4 regions of the Brevibacillus sp. SIMBA_040 genome follow, and region 1 is predicted to be linked to each of the others. Evidence: riboswitches for the same ligand, from Rfam matches in the RefSeq annotation. Region 1 holds a riboswitch; each other region holds the start of a gene.
The links. A riboswitch is a leader RNA that binds a small molecule or an ion and turns the genes downstream of it on or off. The one in region 1 is predicted to bind S-adenosylmethionine.
Positions count from the first base shown of each region.

Region 2: it holds a riboswitch for S-adenosylmethionine, as region 1 does, so the genes downstream of both, metK (methionine adenosyltransferase) here and SB752_RS11135 (homoserine dehydrogenase) in region 1, are expected to answer to the same signal.
Region 3: it holds a riboswitch for S-adenosylmethionine, as region 1 does, so the genes downstream of both, SB752_RS14165 (pyridoxal phosphate-dependent aminotransferase) here and SB752_RS11135 (homoserine dehydrogenase) in region 1, are expected to answer to the same signal.
Region 4: it holds a riboswitch for S-adenosylmethionine, as region 1 does, so the genes downstream of both, SB752_RS20500 (methionine ABC transporter ATP-binding protein) here and SB752_RS11135 (homoserine dehydrogenase) in region 1, are expected to answer to the same signal.

Region 1 is NZ_JAWRXI010000005.1:272,881-277,082, reverse strand. Features, by position in the region: gene glpK (glycerol kinase GlpK) at 1-304, opposite strand, end outside; gene SB752_RS11135 (homoserine dehydrogenase) at 437-1,771, opposite strand; SAM riboswitch class I at 1,786-1,894, opposite strand; SAM riboswitch class I at 1,980-2,089, opposite strand; gene SB752_RS11130 (GNAT family N-acetyltransferase) at 2,252-3,136, opposite strand; gene SB752_RS11125 (DUF2798 domain-containing protein) at 3,550-4,041, opposite strand; gene SB752_RS11120 (class I SAM-dependent methyltransferase) at 4,141-4,202, opposite strand, start outside.
Region 2 is NZ_JAWRXI010000024.1:12,943-17,144, reverse strand. Features, by position in the region: gene SB752_RS28085 (polysaccharide deacetylase family protein) at 1-683, opposite strand, end outside; gene metK (methionine adenosyltransferase) at 830-2,035, opposite strand; SAM riboswitch class I at 2,177-2,277, opposite strand; gene SB752_RS28075 (S8 family peptidase) at 2,365-4,202, opposite strand, start outside.
Region 3 is NZ_JAWRXI010000007.1:243,440-247,641, forward strand. Features, by position in the region: gene moaC (cyclic pyranopterin monophosphate synthase MoaC) at 1-176, shown strand, start outside; gene SB752_RS14160 (MFS transporter) at 180-1,439, shown strand; SAM riboswitch class I at 1,834-1,961, shown strand; gene SB752_RS14165 (pyridoxal phosphate-dependent aminotransferase) at 2,058-3,239, shown strand; gene SB752_RS14170 (hypothetical protein) at 3,466-3,936, shown strand; gene SB752_RS14175 (aminotransferase-like domain-containing protein) at 4,146-4,202, shown strand, end outside.
Region 4 is NZ_JAWRXI010000012.1:61,227-65,428, reverse strand. Features, by position in the region: gene SB752_RS20510 (GerAB/ArcD/ProY family transporter) at 1-923, shown strand, start outside; gene SB752_RS20505 (Ger(x)C family spore germination protein) at 904-2,064, shown strand; SAM riboswitch class I at 2,172-2,287, shown strand; gene SB752_RS20500 (methionine ABC transporter ATP-binding protein) at 2,378-3,391, shown strand; gene SB752_RS20495 (methionine ABC transporter permease) at 3,392-4,060, shown strand; gene SB752_RS20490 (MetQ/NlpA family ABC transporter substrate-binding protein) at 4,116-4,202, shown strand, end outside.

The sequences.
Region 1 (4,202 bases):
TGTATATCGGAACCCCGGTCTGTTTATCCCACACCAACGTAGTCTCGCGCTGGTTCGTGATTCCAATCGCTGCTACCTCGCTTGCAGAAATATTGTGGCTCGTCAGTACCTGCCCAATTACAGCAACCACAGATGACCAAATCTCAAGCCCATCATGCTCTACCCAGCCTGGCTTCGGGAAATGCTGGGTAAACTCTTTTTGGGCAACTCCCGCTATTTTCCCCTCGCGAGTAAAAAGCATGGCACGCGTGCTGGTCGTACCCTGATCGATAGCCAGCACGTAACGCTTTTCTGCAGGTGTCATCTGCTTCACCTCTCTTTCCTTGTCTATTCTGCCTAGAGCAGCAAGTTTTTTTCTTACTACCTATATTTGAGAAAAAGAAGTTGATCCCTCTTTTTCCAACAGAAAGATGGGAAAAGAAAAAGCTTGTTCTTTTTATTCCGCCGACTCCAATACTGGGAAACATCGTACCGACAGCCCAAAGTCGCTCCCTAGTACTGCTTCATGGTCTTCTGTTAATCCGTTTGTGATCAGACCAGCGCGCAAAACGCCTCCGAGGTCAAATTGAACTTTTAGTTTACTGATTGTAACCCCAGCTTTACGTAAAAAGTGCAGGACGCGATCCGGTGTTGCAGATGAGCATGAACCTTCGAGATAACACAACGTACGCTGGATTTCTTCACTTACCTCCGCGGTCGCAGCGGCAATTTCTTTCCATGCTGGGTGAGGTGTAAATGGCTGTGTCAACAAATACGCCAAATCCTCGACAACCGCACTAGCCGTTGGAAGCTCTCCTGCCCCTCTTCCTGTAAACAGCAAATCACCTACAATATTTCCGGAGAGCTGAACTGCGTTAAAAGCATCCTGAATCTGCGCCAATGGATGAGCGATTGGCAACATTGTCGGTTCAACGGAAAGTCGAATGCCTTGCTCCGTTTGATAAGCCTGGGCAATCAGCTTGATCCGATAGCCAAGCTCGCTGGCAATGCGAATATGCCCTGCAGAGAGATCAGAAATCCCTTTTCGCACCACATCTGAAAGCGGGAGCGATTCTCCATACACCAACTGTGCGAGAATATACAGTTTGTACATCGCGTCGAAGCCTTCGACGTCAGAACGCGGGTCTGCCTCAGCATAACCGAGCTCTTGCGCCTCCTTTAAAACCTCCTGGTAGGACAGCTGCTCCGCTTCCATTTTGGTCAGAATGAAGTTGGTCGTGCCATTGAGGATTCCGAGTACACCGCTTATGTCATTGGTTCTTAAAAATTGGCGCAGCACACTCAAAATCGGGATTCCACCCGCAACACTCGCTTCATATGCCAAATGTACCTGATGCTGATTCGCCAGCTCAACAAGCTCTGTGCCTCGTTTTGCCAGCAGCTCTTTGTTCGCTGTTACGACATGGCAGCCTTTTTCAATCAACGCTCGAACGTAATCATAAGTAGGCTCGACACCGCCCATCACTTCTACGACAATATCCACATCACTTTGCAATATATCCTCAAAGTTTGTCGTCAATAAAGACGCATCAACGTGAACTGCACGCTCCTTATCGGAATCGCGAACCAGTGCTTTCACGATTTCAATGCGTTTCCCCAATCGAGAAGACAGCTTTTCTTGTTGAGAGCGTATCGTTTTGATGACGCCTCCCCCTACAGTACCAAGTCCCAACAACCCTACTCGAATTACGCCAGCGCTCATGTTAACCACTCCATCCTCATAATTGAAAAAGAAAAAGCCTTCTTCGCTAAGAAGAAGGCTCTTGGGCATCGCTGCTCCCCTTCTCCTTATCTCCCAGGAACCTATGTCCTGCAGGAATTGGCACCTTGTCACATACTGCATGACGGTTGCCGGGCTTCATCGGGCCAGTCCCTCCACCTCTCTGGATAAAGAAAAATATGAATTTTGGTACTTCTAGGAATAAAAAAACCTTCTTCACTAAGAAGAAGGTTCGTAATCACGCTTACGCGACACCCGCTTCTTATCTGCCGAGACGTAGGTCGCCTCGCAGGAATTGGCACCTTGTCACCTAATCGTGACGGTTGCCGGGCTTCATAGGGCCAGACCCTCCACCTCTCTGGATAAGAATAGTGTATTCTGTTGAGCTTTATTCTAAGAAATTCCATACCATCCGTCAACAAAATTCTTTCTTTTCAATAAAAAGGAATTTGGTTAGTGCCAGCCAAGCAGTGGCACCAGGTTTTCTTTTCATTAGCGTCCCTTGAATATAGCAGTTCATTTACCTGTCAATTAACTATGTGATGTTAACGGGAACATAAAGTTTCCCTTCAGCAGCGGCTTTTTTGTTAAGACGAATAGGGCATCATCATCATTTGGCATAATGGTTGCTGTCATCCCTTCGATTGTAAAATCAGGAGTGAAGCAAAATTCTACTTTTTTCGTTGTTTCCTTCACAATGCTTGCAAGTACTGCTTCAACATTTGGTGCTTGTAACGAAATGATATCGAAAATACGCAGAATATCTTCTTCTTCCTCCATGAGTACAATCGTTTCTAAATCTTCCACATAGAACAAAGCCTCATAAAATACTAATGTGAAATAAAAAAGTAATAGGCTTTCATTTTGCTCCACATCTAAGATCCTTGAGTTGACATGGCGATTTTTCGCAAATTTTTCAAGTAAGGCAAGATCATATTCAATAGTGAGCTGCTTTACTTTCGATGCTGTATTCATTTGAATCGAGCTTTTCGCCAGATCTATGCTAAACTCACTTTCATGTAGGCGTGTAAAGCCAAACCTCGGGTAAAAATCCAAAACCGTTTCATTCGCAAAAAGATACATGAAATCACATCTATTTTCATGTTCCCTCAGAATGTGCTGCATTAATTGCTTAGCCAAGCCTTGATTGCGATAATTTTCATCTGTCATGACTGTACCAACCTGAATCGCTTTATGCGTTTGACCATTTATAATCACCGACATTTTAGTGACCGAGGCGTTTGCGATAACCTTGCCTTTATCAACAAAGGAATACGGAATATAATTGTCATTCCAATACCCTTTGTCATACCAGCCTCGAAAATCTAATTTGAAGGTTTTTATTGCTAAGGAATTAAAGCTCTCCTTCAAGCTTTCGTTATTGCGATAATTACTTACTAATTCGTATTTTTTCATGTAGATTCCCTCCATATATATTTTAATCACTCTCGTACACAGCATGTATATTTATGGAAATAAATCACCTCCTAAAAACAGAAAAAGACCTTATGAGAATAAACTCATAAAGTCTTTGTATACGCAAAAAATAAAGTAAACCAGCCTGAAGCAAGCGCCTGCCTTTAGCCTGATTACAACCATTTATTTTTCTGCTTGTATAGATTAGACATTATATCGCTTCTCTTCATTATCGCAAAAGGGCATATCAAACAAACCGATCAATGAATGATAGAATAACCCTCCTATTAAACTCATTCGAATTTAATTTGCGATAATAAGTTTAAGCATATAAGTCTAATCTCCCTTCAGTTTTTAAGATTGAAGGTATAGTATCACCTTTTTTAGACTTTTGTCTACAATTACTTTCATGACTATGAAAAATGCTTGATCGTGATTCCTTTTCTCTGAACCAATTTTGTAAACAAGTACCGAACAATCGGTCCTACTATGAGAAGCTGCAGCGGAAAAGCAAAAATAAAATTTTTACAAACCATGGAAAAGTAACTCGGGAGTAGGTATCCCCCATCTATGCTATGAAAATAGTATGCTATTCCCAAGCCGTAAAGTGACATGCAAAGAACCATTCCACACACCATAAAAAATGCCATGGACAAAATCACAAGTCCTTTCTTTGACTTGTCATATGGCAGTGCAAAAGCTATTTTCTTTGCGATTGGACCGACGATGAATGATTCCAATAAAAAGGCGATTATAAATACCAGAATAAACTGGATGAGTAATTCTTTAAACGAAATCATACCAAGCAATCCATTCGTCCATAAATTATAGGATGTCATAAATAAAACCATCCCAAAACACATCATCAGTCCAAAATAAACACTTTCTTTCTTCGTTGTTGGCAATTTCCATCATCCCTTCTTTATTACGCTCTTAATCATAAGGATTGAGGGATGTTCTTCATAAGTGAACACTTTGTGAATTTTTTGGACAACGGAACAAAATTAGTGTTTGGGCTTCCAGTGAATCAAAGCAACCTCATGAGTCATGCCGTTCTTCCGTTCAA
Region 2 (4,202 bases), on a different contig from region 1:
TAGACAGGGGCCGTCCCTGGTCCAAGATCGCCCCATTTGTTGCTCTCTTCCTCTTCGTGCAAGCTGTACGTATGAGAGGCAACATCAGCCAGTCCAGAGGCTATCATTTCATTTACTTGTTGACGCGACAGTGGCGTCGTCATGTTTACTCGCTTTCGTTCTGCTACATCTCGTATCCTGCCTGCAATGGCAAAATTGACAGATGGAAAACCGTATTCACGCATAATCGGAAACGCTTCTGTATAGTAACTCTCATATCCGTCATCAAATGTAATGAGTACTGCATTCTCCGTTGGCAAGGTCCCCGTCTGAACAAATTGCACAAACTCTGCAAGCGATATAGGATGTAGATCATTTTCATGCAGAAACGCCATGTGCCTCGCAAATAGTTCTGGCGATATGACGTATCTCTGATCGGTTTGATCAGTCACATGATGATACGTTAATACGACAACCTGATTTTTGTACCACTTTTTCGGGACTGCAGTTGCTTTTTGGATTGCTGTGACGTTTGGCTCAGCATTCTGTGCGCCACTTATGTAGTTAGACGTATCAACTTGGGGAAAAGGTTGCAGTTTTTGTGCATTCTTTTTTACCAAATCCGATTCTCCCAGTAATCCACCAGCCACAATAAGTAACAAAAAGGTTACAAACACGATCAGGAAGAGCCTTCTTTTCGGCAAAAAAACCCCTCCTCACTTCCCATTTTAGGAGATTCGACATAACCCTACAAATTCCTTTGTTCACCCCACCCCAATAACTCCCAACGATTTTGATTTCCACAGAAAAAAGAGCCTAGTAACAGTACTAGGCTCTTTCACTACCGTTCTTATTTTGCCAGTTGTGCTGCTTCTTGCTTCAGCACTTCCGCTTTGTCTGTTTGCTCCCAAGGAACATTCAGGTCGTTACGTCCAAAGTGGCCATAAGCAGCTGTTTGTTTGTAGATAGGACGACGCAGGTCAAGCTGTTTAATGATACCAGCAGGACGCAAATCGAAGTTTTTACGAACCAGTTTCACCAGATCTTCTTCGGAAATGGTTCCTGTACCAAACGTATCTACAGCGATCGAAACTGGTTGAGCTACACCGATCGCGTAAGCTACTTGAACTTCGCACTTGTCAGCCAGTCCTGCAGCCACGATGTTTTTCGCTACATAACGAGCAGCATATGCGCCGGAACGGTCCACTTTGGTTGGATCTTTACCGGAGAATGCACCGCCGCCATGACGAGCATAACCACCGTACGTATCTACGATAATTTTACGGCCAGTCAAACCAGCATCCCCTTGTGGTCCACCGATTACGAAACGGCCAGTTGGGTTGATGAAGTATTTGGTTTCAGCATCCAACAGCTCAGCAGGAACTACTGGCTTAATTACGTGCTCAACCAAGTCTTTTTGGATTTGCTCCAAAGTAGTTTCAGGAGCATGTTGCGTAGAAATAACGATGGTATCGATACGAACTGGCTTGTCACCATCGTACTCAACTGTTACTTGTGTTTTACCATCTGGACGCAGGTAAGCCAGTGTGCCATTTTTGCGCACTTCTGTCAGACGGCGAGCCAGTTGGTGAGACATGCTGATTGGAAGTGGCATCAGCTCAGGTGTTTCGTTGCAAGCAAAGCCAAACATCAGACCTTGGTCACCAGCACCGATTGCTTCGATTTCAGCGTCAGTCATTTTGCCTTCGCGCGCTTCCAGAGCTTGGTCAACACCAAGAGCGATGTCAGCGGATTGTTCGCCGATAGCAGTGATTACACCGCAAGTATCTGCGTCAAAACCAAATTTAGCACGATCATACCCAATCTCACGGATTGTTTCACGAACCAATTTTTGAATATCAACGTACGTGTTTGTAGTGATTTCACCAGCTACGAGCACCAAACCAGTTGTTACGGATGTTTCGCAAGCTACACGAGCGTTTGGATCTTTAGACAGAATCGCATCAAGGATAGAGTCGGAGATTTGGTCACAAATCTTATCCGGATGCCCTTCAGTTACGGATTCAGATGTAAAGAGACGACGACCTTTTTGCAAAGCCATGAGAAAAATACCTCCTTTGACCTCATACAAATAGTGTGGTAGCCGAGACAGGATTTTATCGACGTAAACGCAATAAAAAAAACCTTTTCCGCGTTTTTGGAGGAAAAGGTTTGAGCGCTTTATGCTTCCTTCATCCTCTTATCGGCCAGAACAGATGTCCGTTCTGCTGGTTAGCACCGCTCTAGTCGGTTGCCGGGTTTCATCGGGCCAGTCCCTCCGCCTGCTCTGGATAAGAGTATCCATTACGGAATATAGAATAATTGTTTTTTCCTATGGTGTCAATAGACACATTTGGTAAAGGGCGTATTCGTTTGCTTGCGCGATTATAATTTGTACGCTTTTGAAATGAGGACAACGACTTCAGCCCTGGTCGCGATACCCTGTGGCTTAAACGTCGCTCCATATCCATTTATCCATTTTCTTGAAGATAGTGCTTCAATCGATGAGAACGCCCAGTGGTTTGTTGGAACATCCCGAAAGGAAGAAGTACTTGGCGCAAACAGGAAAACCTTTTGAGCTCGCGCAATCATAGCCGCCATTTCTGCACGAGAGATGGCTTGGTCGGGTCTCATACGATTATTTGGGTATCCCCTCAAAATGCCTTGCTGATAAGCTAGTCCCAAATTGTTATACGCCCAGTGACTTTTTGGCATATCGCTGAAAGAGGCACTGCCTCTATAGGTACTGCCCACAGATTGTCCACTCGCTCTCATCGCTTGAATGAGCATGGTCGCAAATTGAGCCCGCGTCACTGCCTGATTCGGCTTGAATGTCGCATCATCAAAGCCCTTGACGATACCTCTTCCACTCAGTTTCACAATCTCCGAGCGCGCCCAATGGTCGGAAATATCGCGATATCCTGCGACAAGCACCTGCTGGGTGACCGTCAAGCGATACAAATCATAGCGGAAAGGTACTCCACTATTTAAACGGATATAATATTTGCCTGGCTGCAGTCGCAGGCCAATAATTTCTCTTCCCTGGTCTGAGAGCTCCGCCACTTCATTCGTGCTGGCCAGCGCGTAATTGAGGTTTTTCTCACTGTAGAGGGCGAGTCTGACACCACTTGAGACGGGAATGAAGGGAGCACGAATACTAACGAAGGATTCGGCATTGACCCTAAATTGGAACCAGTCTGAATCCGCTGTCGTTGGAAAATTCCCTGTCATCAAGGTTCCACCTGCAAGCGGGGATGCTTGAAGATACGTATCATTCGGTTCATTTGGATCTTTCTTAATCGGAGTAAAGCCCAGGTCCAAACGATATTCCCCATTCACCGCATTTTGCTCATACTCGCTGATGCGGATCAAATACTTGCCAGGTGACACTTCTTTTCTGACATGCTCAGACGGGTCATCACGCGTGCCATTATCATAAGGAGAATCCCAGACTGTGTTTTTCCCTTGACTCTGTTTTCCGATCGCGAGCAAAATGTCCATCCGTTTATTATCAGGAGTAATACTTACGTCCATTTGACCGTATTCCCGCACATAATAAGAGAACCAGTCCTGGTCTCCTTCATAATGAAAGTTACCTGTAACGCTAATTTGATTTCCTACAAGCGGTCTTGCAGTTGCTTCTGTATCATTCGGTTCGTTGCGATCCGGGTTGATGTTGAAGCGGCTGGTTAAAACATAAGTAAATGCGTTCACTCCTGCTGTACGTAATAGGCGTATATACATGCGTCCAGCTTTTGCTGGTACCGTAACGGTATCCCCATTCCCAAAATACTCCGTGATGGGCTCCCGATTCTCTGTATAAAAAGTCGCCGCCATCGCCGAGCTTACACCAGAATTTATCGTTGAAGTAAAATTTACTTTTCCATCATAGGGGATATCCATTCGAAACCAATCAACGGTATCGTTCGGTCCAAGATTCCCCCGTATTTGGGACTCGATCGGAAATGCCTTGGCTGTTGACTTGGTGTTGTTTGGCTCCAAAAAATCCATGGACATTGGTGTGCGTACTGCCTTGTTTACATCTAGCAAGCCATATCCTGTTGTTCGATCCCATCCAGGCTCTCCAAGATTCGTAGCTGTCTGATAGAGCAGCATTCTGACATCCAAAGGACTCATTTTCGGATTTCTAGCAAGAATTAGAGCAGCAGCACCTGCAACTTGAGGCGCAGCTGCTGAGGTCCCACTAAATGGACCGTATTTCC
Region 3 (4,202 bases), on a different contig from region 1:
TAAAAACCACCGGGAAAACAGGCGTGGAGATGGAAGCGCTGACTGCTGTCAGTGTGGCAGCCCTAACTGTATATGACATGTGTAAGGCAATGGACAAAGGAATGGTAATTGGACCTACAAGCCTCCTCAAAAAGACAGGCGGAAAAAGCGGCGACTTCATGCGAGGAGAGAAGTAACTCATGAAAGAGAAATGGGAATCCTATCCGAGCAGCATTCGGCTATTGGCGATTGCTGCCGTCATTTTCTCTACAGGAATGGCATGTATATGGCCGCTTGTAACGATCTATATTCACGATTTCTTAGGAAAGCCGCTTACTGTTGCCGGCTTTTTGTTGCTTTTGAATCAAGGGGCTTTTCTGGTTGGCAGCCTGGTTGGCGGGATGCTGTTTGACCGTTGGGGGAAAATGAGAACGATCATTTTGTCCTCCGCAGGAATCATTCTGATGTCGGTTTGCTTGGGCTTGACCCATGATTTTACGATCTACACGATTTTGTTCTTATTAAATGGACTTTTTTACGGGACATTGTCTCCGGTTATTAATGCACTAGCTGTTGTCATGTGGCCAGAGGGAGGCCGCAAAGGAATCAACATGATTTATGTGGCGCTCAATGCCGGGGTAGCTGCCGGGGCTGCTTTGGGCGGTATTCTGGCGAGCGTGTCGTTTGCCTGGACTTTCTTCGGAAATGCCTTCGCCCAAATTATCGTACTTGCCATGTTTGCCTTTATTTTGCCGCAGCATGTAAAAGCGATGGCTGTGAAAGCGAAGAACAAGGAAGAGCAGCTTACACAGGGTGCTGACAAGACAGGAATGAAAACTCCACCCACTCAGCCGGCGAAAAGGGTTGCCTGGGGAGCGCTTGTCATGCTCTGTGGGGGACTGTTGATCAGCTGGATCGTGTATGTCCAATGGACGACTGTCCTGTCCGCATATATGCAGTCACTAGGTATTTCCCTACGCCAATATAGCCTCTTGTGGACAATTAACGGAGGTTTGATTTTGTTCGGTCAGCCGTTGATCGCGTGGGTCATTCGTCGTTATGCTCGAACACTCAAGGCTCAAATGCTGCTCGGCTCGTATGTATTTGTTCTGTCGATGCTCATCTTGTCGCAAACGACGTCATACGCTGGATTTGTTGCTGCGATGTTCGTTATGACACTGGGCGAAATGCTCGTATGGCCAGCGGTTCCAGCTGTAGCTGCCAAGTTCACACCAGAAGGGCAGGAAGGCTTCATCCAAGGTCTTGTCTCAGGTACAGGCTCCGCAGGACGTATGCTTGGCCCACTCCTCGGTGCCTTCATCTTTCAAAACTTCCAGGCCCAGGGACTGCTGTACATCATGGCTGGTTTGGCACTGTTATCCGTCGTATTCTTTGCTTTCCACAGCTCTTTCCAAAAACGCAGTCACCAGATTCCAGTACAAACCGCAGAAAAAATGTAATTCTTCTTTTTTTATAATGAAAAGGCGCCACGCGCGTCTTTTTTGTTTTTTCCAAACAGGGGAAAACACGCCAGCTGTCGTGAGGAAAACGGAGAAAATGCGAGGATCTTTGGGATACATCCCAAGCGGAGTGAAAAAAGCGAAACACGCCCTTAAGCGTCCACCTTTGAGATGCCTCAGCGAATCCACGACTTTGGACGCGGTTTCGCTTTTTTCACGGAGCTGAGCAGTAACGCCCCCAGCAAGTATCCCAAGAATCCGGAGCATTTTCTCCGTTTTCCTCCCCACCACCACAGCTCAATAAAGTGCTTTTCCCCAGCGCCCCCAGGTGTCTTGACACAAAACACCCGCTCAAGTAATATAAAATTGCTAAAACATTATATTCCGTGTGCTTTACTTATAAAGAGAGGCGGAGGGACTGGCCCTATGAAGCCCGGCAGCGGATCTGTTTTCATATCGATTCAGGTTGAAGAAAACAGATGCTGTGCCAATTCCAGCAGGATCTTTCCTGACAGATAAGGACGTGACGAAGCTGATCTACCCCTTTTCTGTAAAGAAGGAGGGGTTTTTTTGCAGTGTAGAATCATGCAGTACCCGACAGAAAGGAAATGAAGAACGATGCGCATCCAACCCTCCGACATGATTGATCGGTTGCCGACCCAGTTTTTCGCTACCTTGGTAGCAAAGGTAAACAAGGTCATTGCTGCTGGTCATGACGTTATCAACCTAGGACAAGGCAATCCTGACTTGCCGACACCGCCCCATATTATTGAGGAATTGCAGGCCCAGGCAGCTCAGCCGCTTCATCACAAATATCCGCCATTTTCTGGTCGAGTGGAGCTGAAGCAGGCAGTTGCACACTGGTACAAGCAAGAGTTTGACGTCGATCTCGATCCGGAAGAAGAAGTAGCGATTCTGTTCGGTAGCAAAACCGGGCTTGTAGAGATTTGCCAGGTGCTGATGAACAAAGGGGACGTAGCTCTGGTGCCAGACCCGGGTTATCCTGATTACTGGTCAGGTGTAGCCGTTGTCGATGGTCGGATGGTCATGATGCCGCTCACAGCGGAAAATCAATTTCTTCCAGATTACAGCAAGCTATCCCAAGCGGATTTGGAGCGGGCCAAGCTGATGTTTCTGAACTACCCGAACAATCCGACTGCGGTGAATGCACCGTACGAATTTTATGAAGATACGGTTCGTTTTGCTCGTAAAAACGAAATTGTTGTTTGCCATGATTTTGCCTATGGAGCAATCAGCTTTGACGGTAAAAAACCGGTCAGTTTCATGCAGGTTCCAGGGGCAAAGGAAGTGGGCGTGGAGTTTTATACACTGTCCAAAACTTACAATATGGCTGGGTGGCGCGTAGGCGCGATGGTTGGAAATCGTGAGCTCGTTCGTTTGATCAATTTGATTCAAGACCATTATTTTGTGAGTTTGTTCGGAGCTGTCCAAATGGCTGCTGCACGAGCCATGACTGGTTCGCAGCAGTGTGTCCGCGACCTGGTGGCTGTATACGAGGGTAGGCGCAATGCGCTTTATTCCAACCTGCATCGCATCGGCTGGCAAGCACAGCCATCCCAAGGCTCGTTTTTTGCATGGCTGCCAATCCCAAGCGGCTTTACCTCCGTCCAGTTTTCCGATATGTTACTGGAAAAAGCGCATGTCGTTGTAGCTCCGGGGGATGGCTTTGGGCCGACGGGCGAAGGCTACGTTCGTGCGGCGCTGCTATCGGATGAACAGCGACTGGCTGAGGCCGTAAAGCGTATTGAAAAATTGGGCTTGTTTACCCCCAAAAAATAGGTGTTTGCAAAGGATCAGACCACATATGCTGGTAAGCAGCAGGTCTGGTCTTTTTTTTGCGATGAAAACGGAAAAGTGGGCAAGAATAGTGGTGAGCGAAAAAAGTAGGGGTAATTATCAATAAAAATCATTCTCAGCGTTGACAGATAATGATTTTCATTATACGATGTTAATGATAATTAGTCTCAACAAATTACTTGTCATTTATGCAAAGCAGGAGGGTAACATGCGCTATCAGATTAACGGTTACACGGATATGTATACGGTGATCGCCAACGAGCGTAAGGTAGGCGGAGCCATTGAAGCGGGCCAGGTTCGGCTACGCACAGGTGAGGTCTTTGCCAATGCTGTTCTCACTCGTATGGAAATGTCAGGTGCGCATTTTTGCTCGATCGGTTTTGTGACGGAAGAAGGACAGCGACTCATTGTTCACGTAAATGATATCAGCATGATTGCTGATGCGCGTCACGTAAATGTGTGTGAGCTGACCAACGATTGTATGCGAGCTGAAAAAACAACAGATCGCCTGAAGCGTCTAAAGCGCCTCTGTGAATTGAATGAAGGCAGCTGTACACCAACGTTCCAAGAGGAAGCATTGCTTTTGGCAGAGGACATTGGTGTAGAAGAAGCGCTGAAGCATGTGGACCTCTCATTCTTGCCACAGGTAGAAAAAGCGCGTGTCTTCCGTATCGCGTAGATACTTTGATGAATACATAGACCCCTTTCCTTTTTACGGAAAGGGGTTTTTTGCGCCTGTTTGAAGCAGGAATCGTGGTATAAAACCACCAATCGAGCGAACAATCGCTCGACATAGTCAAAACCTATCTCCCCATAGCTAGCGAGGATTGGACATTGTTTAATGACAGTGATAAAACAAATATAGGCAAAATCAAGGGGGAACGGAACATGGAGTACAAATTTTCAAAATCGGTAGAAGCATTATCCTCTTCGGCGGTCCGGGAA
Region 4 (4,202 bases), on a different contig from region 1:
AATACCCCTCGTCAGACATATACGGAATCCAGAACGACGTGTTTGGAAAGTGGATCGGGACGTGCTTAGGAGTCGTTTATTTGACGTATTTTTTTATGTCAGCGGGTGTGGTATTACGTACCTACATCGAAGTGGTGCAGACATGGGTGTTTCCGAATTTGCCGACATGGATATTGTCAGCGATCATTCTCATTCTTGCTTTTTACACGGTCTTGGGAGGGATTCGTGTAGTCGCTGGCTATACGTTCTTTTCAGTGGCGGTCACGATTTGGCTCATATGTGACCTGTACTTTCCGCTACAATTTGCACAGTGGGAGTATTTATTTCCGATTTTGGATACGAACATGGAGCAGCTTTTCAAAGGCATGGTAGCAATGTCGTTGACCAGTATCGGCTTCGAAGTCATCTATGCCGTGTACCCGTATGTGCAAAATAAGGAAAGAGTGGTTAGCAGCACACAATGGGCCATACTCGTTACCTATTTGATCTATACGTTAGTCATGGTCGTGTCGCTGGTCTTTTTTAGTCAAGGACAGTTAATGAGAACGATCTGGGCGACGCTCAATCTGAAAAAAATGGTGTACATGCCTATTATGGAGAGGTTTGAGCTTGTAGGCATTTCCATGTGGCTACTCGTGGTTCTGCCAAACATCATGATCTTTCTCTGGGCTTCTGCACGTGGGATCAAACGATTGTTTGGCTGGAATCTGCGCAAATCGTTGTATTGGATTTTACCTATCATTTACATCGCTTCACTGGCACTTCTCACCAGACAGGAGATGAATCGGCTCAACGACATTTACTCCAAAATCGGAATGTATGTCGCCTACATATATCCGTATTTTTTGTATTTAATGGTCATCATAAAGCAGCGTGCCAAGCGAGCGAAGGAGGGTGCGTCAGATGCATCTATACCCGAATAGCCAGAAAAAATGGTTCATGCATTATTGGGCTATGTGGTGCTCCCTAATCTTGATGATGACAGGCTGCTCGGACAGGCAGATTTTTGACGAGACGGGCCTCGCTACCGTAGTTGGTTATGACCAGTTGAAAGATAAAAATATTCGCGCCACCATCGTGATGCCCTCGATCAATCCGGAAGCAAAGGAAAAAATTCAAGTGATTTCTGCTGTGGGCGAAACCAGTAAAGGAATTCGCGACCGTACGAATTTGCAATCAGATAAGCGGATACTGGGAGGGCAAATACGCGTAGCCCTGTACAACGAGCATTTTGCCCGAAATGGAATTGGCAGCATTATTGATACGCTGTATCGGGATTCCTCTCTTTCCAGCAGAGTCTACCTCTGTGTATATGATGGAGATACTTATGATCTCTTGACATACCCGTATAAGGAAGAAGGAAATATCGGGATCTATATGTATAGAATGATTGAACAAAATATAAAAGGAGAAAAAATCCCTTCGTCTACCATGCATGAATTTTTCAGGGCTTACTATGATACAGGGATCGACCCAATCATGCCCTTTATTACGCGAAAAGGAGACGAATTGATGATTAAAGGGGTCGCCTTGTTTCGCGGCGATCGCTATGTGGGATGGATCTCGCCTAAGGAAGCTTTTCTGATCAAGCTTATTCATGGCAAGTTCAAAATTGGTAGCTATGATACCTCAGTGCCTGCTCAGATTTTCGGTCAGACCCCAAAGGATCAAAGTAATAAAAAAGATAAAGTACAGCTCGTCTTTGATACCATTTCAAGTGTCTCCAAAATCAAGCTGGAGCAAGCATCCCCTCCGCACTTTAATGTCCATGTTCGCTTGCATGCACGTATTCTTGAGATGACGCTTCCGTTGAAGCTGGAGGACCCCAAGATGATGAAGATTATGGAAAGGGCGTTGGAGCAGGAGATCGAACAGGAGCTGCAAAAGGTAATCAAAAAACTGCAAGCGATGGGTGTCGATCCTGCTGGCTTCGGCATCGTGTATCGTGCGAATCAGAGGGGCATGTCCGAGATGACCGTAAACGAATGGAGGAAGATGTTTAAGGACGCACAGTTTCAATTTCATGTGAAAGCAACCATCATCCGAAATGGCGTCATGGATTAGAAAAAACTTTTACCTACTATTACTATTGACTTACTATTTTCAAAAGCGATATAATCCGACTTGTATCATGAAAATATGCAAAACGAACATAATATACGTGGAAATCTTTCTTATCAAGAGAGGCGGAGGGACAGGCCCTATGAAGCCCGGCAACCGGTCTATTTTCGAATAGACGTCGCGGTGCCAATTCCTACAAGATTGATTGGATCTTGATAGATGAGAAGGGTGGATGCGAACGTATAAATTGCGTTGCAGCCCCTTTTTCGTTTGATGAAAAAGGGGCTCGTTTGTTTTTAACGGGAGGTGGAAATGGTTGATTCAACTGCGAGAGCTGCATAAGAGCTATCTGGTACAGGGAAATAAAATCCCTGCATTACTGGGGATTAACCTCTCAATCAAAAAGGGAGAGATATATGGGATTATTGGCCATTCCGGTGCGGGGAAAAGTACATTAATTCGTTGTATGAATCTGCTGGAGCGGCCAACTACAGGCGAGGTCATCATTGACGGTGTTGATTTGACCAAGCTGGATGATCGGAGGCTGCAGGAGCAGCGCCGTCACGTCGGTATGATTTTTCAACACTTTAATTTGCTGTCATCGGCTACGGTTGGTGAAAACGTCGCTTTTCCGTTGAAGCTGGCAAAGCGCCCCAAAGCCGAGATCAAGAAAAAGGTGGACGAACTATTAAAGCTGGTGGGCCTTGAGGATCATCGGGACAAATATCCGGCACAGCTGTCAGGCGGACAGAAGCAGCGGGTAGGGATTGCACGGGCTTTGGCGAACGACCCGAAGGTACTCTTGTGTGATGAAGCTACATCGGCGCTCGATCCACAGACGACCAACTCCATTTTGGCGCTGCTCCTCGATATTAATCGCAAGCTGGGGCTGACTATCGTACTCATTACACATGAGATGCAGGTCATCCGCTCCATTTGTGATCGGGTAGGTGTTATTGACGGTGGCCTGATTGTAGAGGAAGGCGATGTGCTTGAAGTATTCCTCAAGCCGAAGCACCCGACCACACAGGAATTTGTAGAGCAGGTGGCTGATTCTCATGAGCTGCGCGAAATGGTAGCGCATGAGAAGGCTTCCGGTAATCGCACGATCGCACGCGTCACCTTTTTGGGGGAACAGACGTACAAGCCGATTCTGTTTCAGACGATGCAAGAGACAGGTACTGTGTTCAGCATCCTGCAAGGGACGATCTCACGGATGAAAGATACGCCGTATGGTCAGCTTGTTGTCGAGCTGGAAGGCAATGCAGAACAAAACAAGCAGGCAATCGAGAAGCTGCGTGAGCGTGGCCTGGAAGTGGAGGTGATCTAGATGGAGTGGCTGGAACTAAAAAATGTGGATTGGTCTGAGATTGGAATTGGGACAGTAGATACACTCTCCATGCTTGGTTTTTCAACCTTGTTTACCATCTTGATTGGATTGCCGCTGGGCATCATTCTGTTTCTCACCTCAAGAGGGCAGCTTCTGGCCAACCGTGGATTTTATCTCGTCGCATCTTTTATTGTGAACGTCCTGCGTTCCGTTCCTTTTATCATTTTGATGATCTTATTGATTCCTGTTACCAAAGCGATTGTAGGTACCTCGCTGGGAGTACTTGGCTCCATCCCGCCGCTGGTCATCGGGGCAGCGCCATTTTTTGCCCGACTGGTCGAAACCTCTTTGCGGGAAGTAGATCGCGGGGTAACGGAGGCAGCACAATCCATGGGTGCTTCGAATTGGCAAATTGTCTGGAACGTACTTTTGCCGGAAGCCCGCTCGGGTCTGATTGCAGGGATTACGATTACGACAGTCGCCCTCGTTTCCTATACGGCGATGTCCGGGGTTATCGGTGGCGGTGGCTTGGGTGATCTGGCGATTCGCTATGGATATCAACGCTTCCAGACTGATGTCATGATTGTTACTGTTGTTATTTTGTTAGTGTTGGTTCAGATCTTGCAATCGCTGGGGGACCGTCTGGTTCTCAAATACAGCCGCAAGTAAGGTCTTTCCATAAATCGTTTTAGAAGTGGTTTACAAATAAAGGGGGAAATCTACTGTGAAGAAACTGGTTGTATCTGTACTTTCTACTGTATTGGCATTTTCTTTGGCAGCTTGCGGAAGCAAAACAGAAACCGCTCCTGCT